One region of the Tepidamorphus gemmatus genome, then DNA from elsewhere that is predicted to be linked to it. Evidence: predicted binding sites of a transcription regulator. Region 1 holds the regulator's gene; each other region holds the start of a gene.
What was found. Region 1 encodes LexA, which represses DNA repair genes until DNA is damaged. Its sites were predicted from a motif close to TGTTCNNNNTGTGTTCNG; they were not measured.
Positions count from the first base shown of each region.

Region 1 (4,224 bases):
CGCCCCGCCGCCTGTCGCTCTGGATGAGGTACAAGGACGTGGCACTGCGTCCGGGCGATCATGTCGCCTTCACAGCCATCCTCCTGCCGCCGCCCGACGCGGCCGTGCCAGGCGGCTTCGACTATGCCCGACAGGCCTTCTTCGAGGCAATCGGCGGCGTCGGATACCTGATAAGCCGTCCCAGACATGTCCCCGAATCTCGAGCGCCGGATATCCGCGCCCGGCTGTCGATCGCCGCATCTGCCCTGCGCGACGATCTGGCGGCCCGCATCATGGCGGCGGTACCGGGCAGGGCAGGGGCGATCGCCGCCGCGCTCGTCACCGGCAAGCGCGGCGCGATCCCCAAGGCCGACCAGGAGGCACTGAGGGTGTCCGGCCTGGCGCATATCCTCGCGATCTCCGGTCTGCACATGATGCTGGTCGTCGGCACCCTGTTCTGGAGCGTCCGGACCCTGCTGGCGATCTCGCCGTCGCTTGCCCTCAATCGACCGATCAAGAAGTGGGCGGCTGCCACCGCGTTCGTCGGCGGAGCGGCCTATCTGGTACTGTCCGGCGCCTCGATTGCGACGCAGCGTGCGTTTGTCATGGCGGCGGTCATGCTGCTGTCGGTGCTCATCGATCGGCCAGCGATCACACTGCGCAATGTCGCGCTGGCCGCGCTGCTGGTTCTCGTGATGACGCCGGAGGCATTGACCGGCGCGAGCTTCCAGATGTCCTTTGCCGCGACCGTGGCGCTGGTCGCGACCTATGAGACGGTCCGCCAGCATTGGCAATCCTCGGGCGATCCTGTCCACCCGGCGGTACGTTTTGTCGGGCGCGCCGTGTTCGGCCTCGCTCTGACCTCGCTCATCGCGGGACTGGCGACCGCGCCCTTCGGGGCCTTCCACTTCAACCGGGTGGCCGTCTACGGCCTGGCCGCCAACCTTGCCGCCATGCCGGTGGTCAGCCTGCTCGTCATGCCGATGGGGCTCGCGTCCTGCCTGCTCATGCCGTTCGGTCTCGAGACCTTCCCGCTGGCGGCAATGGGGTTCGGGATCGACATTGTTCTGGCCATCGCGCACGGCGTCGCCTCATGGCCGGGCGCCGTGCGCATGGTGCCGCAGATGCCGCTGGCCGCGCTCGGGCTGATGACCGTCGGCGGCCTGTGGCTGGCGCTCTGGCGGACCGGCTGGCGCCTGTGGGGGCTCCCCGCCCTCGCCCTTGGGGGCGCAATCGCGCTGCAGACGGCACCGCCCGACGTCTACATCAACCGCAGCGGCACCCTGGTCGCGCTGCGCACAGACACGGGCGAGCTGGCTTTCGTCCCCCGCCGAAGCACCGGCTACGAGGCCGAAAGCTGGCGTCGACATGCGGGGATCGACCCGACCCTGCAGGCGCGCGAAGTCCTCGAAGCGCCGGTCGGTGCCGCGGCGGAATCAGCATCGCCGAGCAGCACGGCAGCGCTGGCAACCGGCATGGCCGGTACGCTGACCGGCCCAGCCGCGGCCATCCAGTGCGATCCTATCGGCTGCATTGCTTCCCGGCCTGGCCTGACGCTGGCCCTGGTGCGCGATCCGGCCGCATTTTCCGAGGATTGCATCCGGGCCGATGTCGTGGTCAGCCCCTTCGTGCCGCCGGATAGCTGCGCGGCAACCGCGCTGGTCATCGGTCCGCAGCAACTGGCCGTCGGTGGCGCCACGATCATCCGCCGGTCCGGACCCGCGCTCCTCGTCTCTACCGCCGCCGAACGGGCCGGCATCCGCCCGTGGAGCCGCCGCACTACCGAGGCGGCTGACACGCGACGGATCACGCCGCGCAGCGGCAACGGGTCGGTCAATACTGGCGAATGAGGCCGACCAGTCGACCCTGGATGCGAACCCTGTCAGGACCGAAGATCCGCGTCTCATAGGCCGGATTGGCAGCCTCGAGCGCAATCGAAGCACCCTTGCGGCGCAGGCGCTTCAGTGTCGCCTCGTCATCGTCGATCAGCGCGACGACGATGTCTCCTGTATCGGCGGCGTCGGTGCGGCGGATGATGACCGTATCGCCGTCGAGAATACCCGCCTCGATCATCGAGTCGCCACGGACCTCCAGCGCGAAGTGCTCGCCGCGGGCGACCATTTCGGGAGGGACGTGGATCGTATGGCTCTGGGTCTGGATGGCCGAGATCGGAGTACCGGCTGCAATCCGACCCATCACGGGAATCTCGATGGCAACCGTCCGGTCCTCGGAAACAGCCTGCGGCTGCGGCAACGGGGCGGCCGCCGGCGGTTTGCCGAGACTTCCCTCGATGACGCTCGGCGCAAAGCCGCGCGTCCGCGCGCCCGCCAGCCCCGGCGCGACCGATTCGGGCATCCGGATGATCTCGAGCGCCCGCGCGCGATGCGGCAGCCTGCGGATGAAGCCCCGCTCCTCCAGCGCGGTAATGAGCCGGTGGATGCCGGATTTGGACTTCAAATCAAGGGCTTCCTTCATCTCATCGAAGGAGGGGGGTACGCCGGCCTCCTTCAGCCTCTCGTGAATGAACATGAGAAGCTCGTACTGCTTGCGCGTCAGCATCCTGGCCCTCCGTTCCCGCATCGCGGTGCCAGTCATGGTACGAAACGAGAACAACCATAGCTGTTCCCCTTGTGTTCGGCAACCCCAATCGACGCGAGGCTCGGAGCCTTTCAGCGTCGCAGAAGAGCAGGAATTGCGACGGCCAGCATGGTGACGGCGACGATCATCGCGCCCAATCCTTCGCGTGCCGCCTCATCCTGCCACCACACGTCGATCTTCCAGAAATGCTGGGTTTGTGGCCAGTAATGATAGACGCCGAGCAGCGCAAGAACCGTTACGGCCAGAACGACGGAGCGCAGAGCTCCGTGCTGCACGGCGTGCGGTCTCCCCGCCGCTATGCCGGCGAGTATGCCGGGAATGGCGTAGATCGGGATCCAGATCTCCGGATCCGGATCGTTGTATTGCAGGGCAGCAAACAGCAGCAGCATCAGACACAGCGCGCCATGGAGCACCCGCATCATTTTCCTCCCCTTGGACAAGGTGTCGGTTTAGCGGCAAGCATTGAGCGTTGTCCGGAATGAGACTACCGTGCCCGGGGGCTGGCAGAGAACCTTCTCGTCAAATGAAGGTGTGTTGAGGGAGCAGCGCGCAGATGGGCCGGGTTCGTGGGCGCGTTTCGCCGGCGACGGAGACCTACCGCCAGGAGTTCACCGTCTCCTACAGCTATCCCGTCGTGTTCACACGCCGGCTGTTCGATCCCGACAATACCGTGCTGCGCGATACATTGGCGCGGCTCGAGCCCGCCAAGCGCCATCGCTGCTTCGTCGTCATCGACGACGGCCTGGTCGAAACCATGCCGGAATTGCCTGGGCTGATCGAAGACTATGCCCGCGCGCATCGCGACAGCATCGACCTGGTAGCGCCGCCACATCCGGTTCCGGGCGGCGAACGCATAAAGGTCGATCTGCATTTCGTTGAAAGGATCCAGCAGCGGCTCTACGAGCATCACATCGACCGTCATTCCTATGTGATCGCCATCGGCGGCGGCGCGGTACTCGATGCGGTCGGCCTCGTCTCGTCGACGACCCATCGCGGCGTTCGTCACGTCCGCGTGCCGACGACGGTCCTCGCCCAGAATGACTCCGGAGTCGGCGTCAAGAACGGGGTCAACCTGAACGGGGTCAAGAACTTCGTCGGGACCTTCGCGCCGCCGTTCGCAGTCCTGAACGACCTCGATTTCGTGCTGATGCTGCCGGAGCGCGACAAGATCGCCGGCATGGCCGAGGCCGTGAAGGTCGCGCTTATCCGCGACCGCAGCTTCTTTGAATGGCTCGAGGCCAATGTCGACGAGCTGACCCTCTACTGGCCGGACGCGATGGCCTACATGATCCGCCGCTGCGCGGAGCTGCACATGATCCAGATCGCACGGGGCGGCGATCCTTTTGAGACCGGAAGCGTGCGGCCACTGGATTTCGGGCATTGGTCCGCGCATCGGCTGGAGGCCCTGACGCGGTATCATCTGCGCCATGGCGAGGCGGTGGCCATCGGGATCGCGCTCGATTCGCGGTATTCGGTGCTGGCCGGACTGCTTCCGGAGGGGGACGATATCCGCATCGCCTGTCTGCTCGAGACCCTGGGATTCCGCCTCTGGCATTCCGCGCTCGACACGCGCGACAGCGACGGCGAACGCTCGGTACTGCGGGGGCTGCGGGAGTTCCAGGAACATCTCGGCGGGGAGCTGACCGT
Region 1 covers NZ_SMAK01000002.1:287,464-291,687, reverse strand. Annotated here, with positions in the region: gene EDC22_RS04245 (ComEC/Rec2 family competence protein) at 1-1,829, shown strand, start outside; gene lexA (transcriptional repressor LexA) at 1,813-2,538, opposite strand; gene EDC22_RS04235 (transmembrane 220 family protein) at 2,649-2,996, opposite strand; gene EDC22_RS04230 (3-dehydroquinate synthase) at 3,131-4,224, shown strand, end outside.

Region 2 (4,224 bases), on a different contig from region 1:
GCCGTTGATCCCTATCGGCCCGCGGCGGTTCGCAAGGACGGAGACAAACGGTTCATAGAAATGACGGGACGTGGCGCCTGTGGCGCCGACCGGCAGGTTCAGGCCGTCGGCGTCGCTGCCGCTGCGGCCTTGGCGATATCGCGCTTCAGACCCTGCGCCCGCTCGGACAGCTCCTCGTCGCGCGCCTTCATCAGGAAGGCGTCGAGACCGCCGCGATGTTCCACGCTGCGCAGCGCATTGGCCGAGATGCGCAGCCGGAAGCTGCGGTTCAGCGTGTCGCTCATCAGCGTCACGTTGAGCAAGTTGGGAAGGAACCGACGCCGGGTCTTGTTGTTGGCGTGGCTCACATTGTTGCCGGACATGACCGCCTTGCCGGTCAGCTCACAACGCCGGGCCATGGTACTATCCTCGAAATGCTTGCGGCCGCCTGACAGGGTCGGCGGACCGGGCGGCCTTGCCGTTCTGGGAATTCAGCGTGAGCCTATAGACAGCGCGCGGCACAGCGTCAAGTCGGCCGAGGGCGGCCGACAACCGGGCGGGGTTGCCGTTCCGACATCAACGCGCCAGATTCGGCGTCCATGCTGTCGGGTGACAGGGGTTCGCTAACCGAACCTTAACCATACCAAGCGAGCCTGCGCGGCATGGCCTGACGGAATGTCGAGGCGGTTGGCGGGTCTGGTCCTCCGGTCGATGAGGCGAGTGCGATGAAGTCGGTTGCGTGGAGCGCCAGGCTGGCGAAGCGGATCTCGGTCGCCGCGGTTGTCGGGCTGGCAGCCGTCACTGTCGCCACCGCCGACGAGGCCGATTACCGGTTCCAGCTGAACTACCGAGTCAGCCTCGGCGCTCTGCCGATCGGCAATGCCACCCTCGTCGGCACCTTCGAAGGCCCGAAATACCGGATCGACGGGTTCGGCAAGCTTACCGGCATCGCCGGCGTCCTCTACGAGTACAGCGCCAGCGCCTCGTCCGCCGGCAGGCTGCAGCACGGCAGGACGCAGCCCAGCGCCTTCTCCGTCAATGCCACCGACGGCAAGAAGACCGCGACGATCCGCATGACGATGAACAGCTCGGGTGTCCGCCAGCTCAGGATCACCCCGACGCCGACGCCCTATCATGTCAATCATCCCAATCGCGTGAAGGTGACCGAGGCCGACAAGCGCGGCATCATCGATCCGATCAGCGCGCTGTTCTTTCCCGGCGGCTACTCGGTCGACGGCTTCGACAAGCGCGCCTGTGAGCGCAGCGTACCGATCTTCAACGGCCAGGAGCGTTTCGACGTCAACCTCGAATACCGCGAGATCCAGCCCGTCTCGGGCGGCGTCGGCTTTGCCGACGAGGTGCTGGTGTGTAACGCCCGCTACCGGGCGATCGCCGGCCACCGCACCGACAAGGACGAGGTCAAGACGGCCGAGAAGATCACAGCCGAGGTGATGCTCACCCCCGTGCCCGGCTCGGACATTCTCGTGCCCTATCGCGTCACCATTCCAACGCCGCTCGGCGCTGCGGTGGTGCAGGCCACCGAGCTGACCGCCAGCGGCGCGCTGCAGACCCGCGCGGCGGCGCTCGCCGACTGACGGACGACTCGGACGCGTGCTCCAGGTCTGCGCCAGCCGGGAGAGGTCGTGACGCGGGCGGATGATGGGGACCTGCACCGGCTCCAGTTGACGGCGTCCGCGGCGACGGGGCGCGTCGCGCGCCGACGGCCTCGAACCATTCCGTTAACGGATCCCGTATCGGCATCCCGGTTCCGATTCCAGATATGGTGGACCATTTCCATTTGCACTCCATATCTCGCCGGGAACGAATCGCGAAGCGGGACGAGTCAGCGATTCGGGCGGGATTTGTTCCGTTCGCGTTCCAGCCGTGAATCGTGCCAGCGGACCTGTGCCGGATCGGGACAACCGGGCATCGCTGCGGCGCGGATACTCCGATTCCGCCTCTTTACAGGCAGCGGGTAAGATGCGACACGGCTTTGGCCCAATGGCCGGGGGCATCGCCACGGGAGGCGTCATGACCAACCTGCCGGATGTCGGCCGCCACCCCGCCGCGCGCGGGCGGACCGTGACCGCGGTGCTCGGTCCGACGAACACGGGCAAGACTCATCTTGCCATCGAGCGGATGCTCGGACACGAATCCGGCGTCATCGGGTTGCCGCTGCGGCTGCTCGCGCGCGAAGTCTACGGCCGCGTCGTGGAGCGGGTCGGCGCCGAGGCGGTCGCGCTCGTTACCGGCGAGGAGAAGATCAAGCCGGCCAATCCGCGCTACTGGATCTCGACGGTCGAGGCGATGCCGCGCGATCTCGATGTCGCCTTCGTCGCGATCGACGAGGTGCAGCTTGCCGCCGATCTCGACCGGGGTCATGTCTTCACCGATCGCATTCTGCGCCGGCGCGGCCGTGAGGAAACGCTGCTGCTCGGCGCCGGCACCATGCGCCCGATCCTGACCCGGCTGATGCCGAACCTCAACGTGGTGACCCGGCCGCGGCTGTCGCATCTGGCCTATTCGGGCCAGCGGAAGATCACCAGATTGCCGCGCCGCTCCGCCGTCGTCGCCTTCTCGGCCGAGGAGGTCTACGCCATTGCCGAGCTGATCCGGCGTCAGCGCGGCGGCGCGGCGGTGGTGCTCGGGGCGCTGAGCCCGCGCACACGCAACGCCCAGGTCGGCCTCTACCAGTCCGGCGAGGTGGATTTCCTGGTGGCCACCGACGCGATCGGCATGGGGCTCAATCTCGACGTCGATCATGTCGCCTTTGCCGCCAGGCGCAAGTTCGACGGATTCCACTACCGCGATCTCACCCCCGCGGAGATGGGCCAGATCGCCGGCCGCGCCGGGCGGCACCTGCGCGACGGCACGTTCGGCGTGACCGGCCGCGTCGACCCGCTCGCCGACGATCTGGTGGGCCGGCTGGAGAGCCACGATTTCGAGCCGGTCCATCTGCTGCAGTGGCGCAATGCCGACCTCGACTTCTCCTCGCTGACGGCCCTGCGCGCCAGCCTGGCGGCGGCTCCGCGCGAGGATGGGCTGACCCGGGCACCCGCCGGCGATGACATCCATGCCCTGGAGGCTGCGGCCTGCGATCCTGAGATCGCCGACATCGCCCGCGGCCATCATGCGGTGGAGCGGCTCTGGGATGTCTGCCAGGTGCCCGACTACCGCAAGATCGCGCCCGCCAACCATGTCGAGCTGGTGGCGACCCTTTATACGCAGCTGATGCGCCATGGACGGCTGTCGGAGGACTGGTTCGCCCGGCAGGTCGCCGAATGCGACCGCAGCGACGGCGACATCGACACCCTGTCCAACCGAATCGCCCACATCCGCACCTGGACCTTCGTCGCCAACCGACCGGACTGGCTGGCCGATCCTGCCGGTTGGCAGGAGCGCACCCACGCCGTAGAGGACCGTCTGTCGGACGCCCTGCACGAGCGCCTGACGCACCGTTTCGTGGATCGCCGAACCAGCGTGCTGGCCCGCAGCCTGAGGGAGAACGCCACAATGGAAGCCGATATCGATACCGGCGGCGACGTGACCGTCGAAGGCCATCATGTCGGCCGTCTGGACGGTCTGCGCTTCACACCCGATCCGGAAGCCGACGGCAACCATCTCAAGGCGATCTCGGCAGCGGCGCGGCGCTCGCTGGCCGGCGAACTCCAGGCGCGCGCCGAGCGGCTGGCCAGGGATGCCGACGAGGTGATCTCGCTGACCCTGGACGGCACCTTCATGTGGCGCGGCGCGCCGGTCGGCCGGCTCGAGAAGGGTGATGTCCTGCTCGCTCCGCGTATCGCCCTGCTCGCCGACGAGCAGCTCGCCGGCGCGCCGCGCGACAATGCCGCGGACCGGCTTGGACGCTGGATGGCCGACAGGATCGCCCAGCGTCTGGGGCCGCTGAAGGCGCTCCTCGAGGACGACAGCCTCGCCGGCATGGCGCGCGGCATTGCCTTCCAGCTCGGCGAGGCGCTCGGAATCCTCGAACGTTCGAGGATCAGCGACGAGGTGCGGGCGCTGTCCCAGGACGACCGTGCGGCCTTGCGCCGCCACGGCGTGCGCTTCGGCGCCCATCACATCTACCTGCCGGCCCTGCTGAAGCCCGGACCGCGCGTCCTGGCCGCCCAGCTCTGGGCGCTGCATCATGGCGGACTGCACCAGCCCGGCCTCGATCACGTCGCGGCGTTGGTCCAGAGCGGACGCATGTCAGTGGCGATCGAGCCGGGCACGGCGCGCGGGCTG
Region 2 covers NZ_SMAK01000012.1:33,136-37,359, reverse strand. Annotated here, with positions in the region: gene rpmB (50S ribosomal protein L28) at 99-398, opposite strand; gene EDC22_RS15680 (DUF3108 domain-containing protein) at 705-1,574, shown strand; gene EDC22_RS15675 (helicase-related protein) at 2,011-4,224, shown strand, end outside.
Region 2: EDC22_RS15675 (helicase-related protein) is a predicted target of LexA. The motif match lies at 1,843-1,860, and genes of this name have one in related genera.

Region 3 (4,224 bases), on a different contig from region 1:
CTGGCGATCGCCACCATCGACCGTGACGGGCGCATCGAGCGCACCAATGCCGGCTTCGCGCGGATGTTCGCGGGGTCCGGCCGGCCGGGCGCCCGCACCATCCTCGATTGCATCGGCGAGCGCGACCGCGAGGCGCTGTCGGCGGCGCTGGAGGCGGCCTTCGCCGGCCGGGCCGACGTGAAGCCGGTGGACGCGCAGGTTGCGGGCGAGTCCGGGCGGATCGCCCGCTTCTTCATCAGCCCGGTCGAGGACGGCGACGGCGAGGCGGCGATCATCTACGCGCTCGACATCACCGAGCAGCGCGCGCTCGAGGGCCAGTTCGCCCAGGGCCAGAAGATGCAGGCGGTCGGCCAGCTCGCCGGGGGCATCGCGCACGACTTCAACAACGTGCTGACGGCGATCATCGGCTTCTCGGACCTGCTGCTTGCAAATCACCGGCCGACGGACCCCTCGTTCAACGACATCATGAACATCAAGCACAACGCCAACCGCGCCGCTGGGCTGGTGCGGCAGCTGCTGGCATTCTCGCGCCGGCAGACGCTGCGGCCGCAGGTGCTGCGTCTGGGCGAGGTGATGTCGGATCTGCAGGTGCTGCTGGCCCGGCTGCTCGGTGCCAAGGTGGAGCTGCGGCTCGAGCAGGACCGCGACCTCTGGTTCGTGAAGGCCGACCTCAACCAGCTCGAACAGGTGGTGATCAACCTTGCCGTCAACGCCCGCGACGCGATGCCGGATGGCGGGCGCCTGACGATCGCCACCCGCAATGTCGACCGCGCCCAGTCAGAGAAGCTCGGCGATACCACCATCGCCCCCGGCGAATACGTGCTGCTGGAGGTCACCGACACCGGCACCGGCATGACACCGGAGGTGCTGGAGAAGATCTTCGATCCGTTCTTCACCACCAAGGAGGTGGGCAAGGGCACCGGGCTCGGCCTGTCGACCGTCTACGGAATCATCAAGCAGACCGGCGGCCACATCTTCGCGCAGTCCGAGCCAGGCAAGGGCACCACCTTCCGCATCTACCTGCCGCGCCACGAGCCGATGCCGGAGGAGGCGGTGCAGCGCCGCGATGCTGCGCCCGAGGCGCCACGCGACCTCACCGGGCGCGGCACCATCCTGCTGGTCGAGGACGAGGAATCGGTTCGCGCCTTCGCCGCGCGGGCACTCGCCTCGCGTGGCTACACCGTGCTGGAGGCCGACACCGGCGCCGCCGCGCTCGAGCTGATGGACGAGCACGACGGCAATGTCGATCTCGTCGTCTCCGACGTCGTCATGCCGGAAATGGACGGCCCGACGCTGCTCAAGGAGGTGCGCAAGCGCAATCCGGAGCTGAAGATCATCTTCGTCTCCGGCTATGCAGAGGATGCCTTCCGCAAGAACCTCGAGGGCGGTGAGAAGTTCACCTTCCTGCCGAAGCCCTTCAACCTCAAGGAGCTCGCTGCGACGGTCAAGGAGGTGCTGGCGACCTGAGGAACCGCGCCATGGCGGCCGATGCCCCGACGTCCCGGACGTCTCGGGATCGGCACCGGGATGGCGACGTCCGCAGAGCGACATGACGCGCTGCGGCCTCTGCGGGAACGACCCTGACCACGGCCTTGACGTGGTGATCAGCAGGCGTACCAGCCCCTGAGACGGTCCTCGATGCGCCGTTCCGGCGGCCCCCGCCGCCCCGCCGCCCGAGGGCGCCACCACACAGCCCGGTCCGCGCGACCTCCGGCAGAGTGGACGAATGTTCCGCTTGTGTTCCATGAACAAAACAGGTACATTCAGGCCGTTGCGCATCCGGTCCTCCCCGTGGAATAAGGAACCCTGCACATGGCCAACACCCCGCTGCGCCTCGTCGAAGGAGACGGCATGGACAAGACCAAGGCCCTCGAGGCTGCCCTGGGGCAGATCGAACGCCACTTCGGCAAGGGTTCGATCATGCGGCTCGGCCGCGACGGCAAGGTTGTCGAAGTCGCGACCATCCCCACAGGCTCGCTCGGCCTCGACATCGCGCTCGGTGTCGGCGGCCTGCCCCGCGGCCGGGTGGTGGAGATCTATGGGCCGGAATCCTCCGGCAAGACCACGCTCGCGCTGCATACGGTGGCAGAGGCGCAGAAGCGCGGCGGCATCTGCGCGTTCGTCGATGCCGAACACGCGCTCGATCCGACCTATGCCAAGAAGCTCGGTGTGAACGTCGATGATCTGTTGATCTCGCAGCCCGATACCGGCGAGCAGGCACTGGAGATCGCCGATACGCTGGTGCGTTCGGGCGCGATCGACGTATTGGTGATCGATTCGGTCGCCGCGCTGACGCCGCGCGCCGAGCTCGAGGGGGAGATGGGCGAATCGCTGCCGGGCATGCAGGCTCGGCTGATGAGCCAGGCGCTGCGCAAGCTCACCGGTTCGATCTCGCGCTCCAACACCATGGTGATCTTCATCAACCAGATCCGCATGAAGATCGGCGTGATGTTCGGCAGCCCCGAGACGACCACCGGCGGCAACGCGCTCAAGTTCTACGCCTCGGTCCGTCTCGACATCCGCCGCGTCGGCGCGATCAAGGATCGCGACGAGGTGGTGGGCAACCAGACCCGCGTCAAGGTGGTCAAGAACAAGCTGGCGCCGCCGTTCCGGGAGATCGAGTTCGACATCATGTATGGCGAGGGCATCTCCAAGACGGGCGAACTGCTGGATCTCGGCGTCAAGGCCGGTGTCGTCGAGAAGTCGGGCGCCTGGTTCTCCTACGACAGCCAGCGGCTTGGCCAGGGTCGCGAGAATGCCAAGCAGTTCCTGCGCGACAATCCGGAGATCGCCGATAGGATCGAGGCGGCGATCCGCGCCAATGCCGGCCTGGTGGTTCCACCTGCCCGCAGCAGCGGCGACGAGGATTACGACGCGGCCCTGGACGGCTGAGCGGCCGCGCGCGGCGCGCGCGCTGCGTCTGTGTCCGGCCCATGCGCCGGGCGTTGCGCCATGTACCCCTGCGGTGGACAGGGTTCCGGGCCGTCGGTAAAACGGCCCCGCCCGCGGCCGCATCGGCTGCAGCTTCGTCCAACGTCCACAGGTGTTCCGCCATGACCGGCGTCAACGAGATCCGTTCCGCGTTCCTCGACTATTTCGCCCGGCACGGCCACGAGATCGTCCCCTCCAGCCCGCTGGTGCCGCGCAACGATCCGACGCTCATGTTCACCAATGCCGGCATGGTGCAGTTCAAGAACGTCTTCACCGGCGCCGAGCATCGCCCCTATTCGCGCGCCGTCACCGCCCAGAAGTGCGTGCGCGCCGGCGGCAAGCACAACGACCTCGACAATGTCGGCTACACGGCCCGTCATCACACATTCTTCGAGATGCTGGGCAACTTCTCGTTCGGCGACTACTTCAAGCCGCTCGCGATCGAACTGGCCTGGAACCTCGTCACCCGCGAATTCGAGCTTTCTCGCGACCGCCTGCTGGTCACCGTCTACGCCGAGGACGACGAGGCCTTCAGCCTGTGGCGCAAGATCGCCGGGCTCCCCGAGGAGCGGATCATCCGCATCGCCACCTCCGACAACTTCTGGGCGATGGGTGACACCGGTCCGTGCGGCCCATGCTCGGAGATCTTCTTCGACCACGGTGCCCACATTCCCGGCGGCCCGCCCGGCAGCCCGGATCAGGACGGCGACCGGTTCATCGAGATCTGGAACCTGGTGTTCATGCAGTTCGAGCAGGTGACCCGCGACGAGCGCATCCCGCTGCCCCGTCCGTCGATCGACACCGGCATGGGGCTCGAGCGGATCGCCGCCGTCCTGCAGGGTACCCACGACAACTACGACACAGACCTGTTCCGCCGCCTGATCGAGGCCTCGGTCGAGCTGACCGGCGTACCGGCGACCGGCACCGCGAGGCCATCGCATCGCGTCATTGCCGACCATTTGCGCGCCGCCGCCTTCCTGATCGCCGACGGCGTCCTGCCCTCCAACGAGGGTCGCGGCTACGTGCTGCGCCGGATCATGCGCCGCGCCATGCGCCATGCCGAGCTGCTTGGCGCCCGCGAGCCGCTGATGTGGCGCCTCGTCCCGGTCCTCGTCGCCGAGATGGGGCGGGCCTATCCGGAGCTGCACCGCGCCGAGGCGCTGATCGCCGAGACGCTGAAGCTCGAGGAGACCCGCTTCCGCCACACCCTTGCCCGCGGTCTCGCCCTGCTCAACGAGGCGACCGAGAACCTGTCGGCCGGCGATCGGCTCGCCGGTGACATCGCCTTCAAGC
Region 3 covers NZ_SMAK01000001.1:420,458-424,681, reverse strand. Annotated here, with positions in the region: gene cckA (cell cycle histidine kinase CckA) at 1-1,467, shown strand, start outside; gene recA (recombinase RecA) at 1,813-2,892, shown strand; gene alaS (alanine--tRNA ligase) at 3,054-4,224, shown strand, end outside.
Region 3: recA (recombinase RecA) is a predicted target of LexA. The motif match lies at 1,728-1,745, and genes of this name have one in related genera.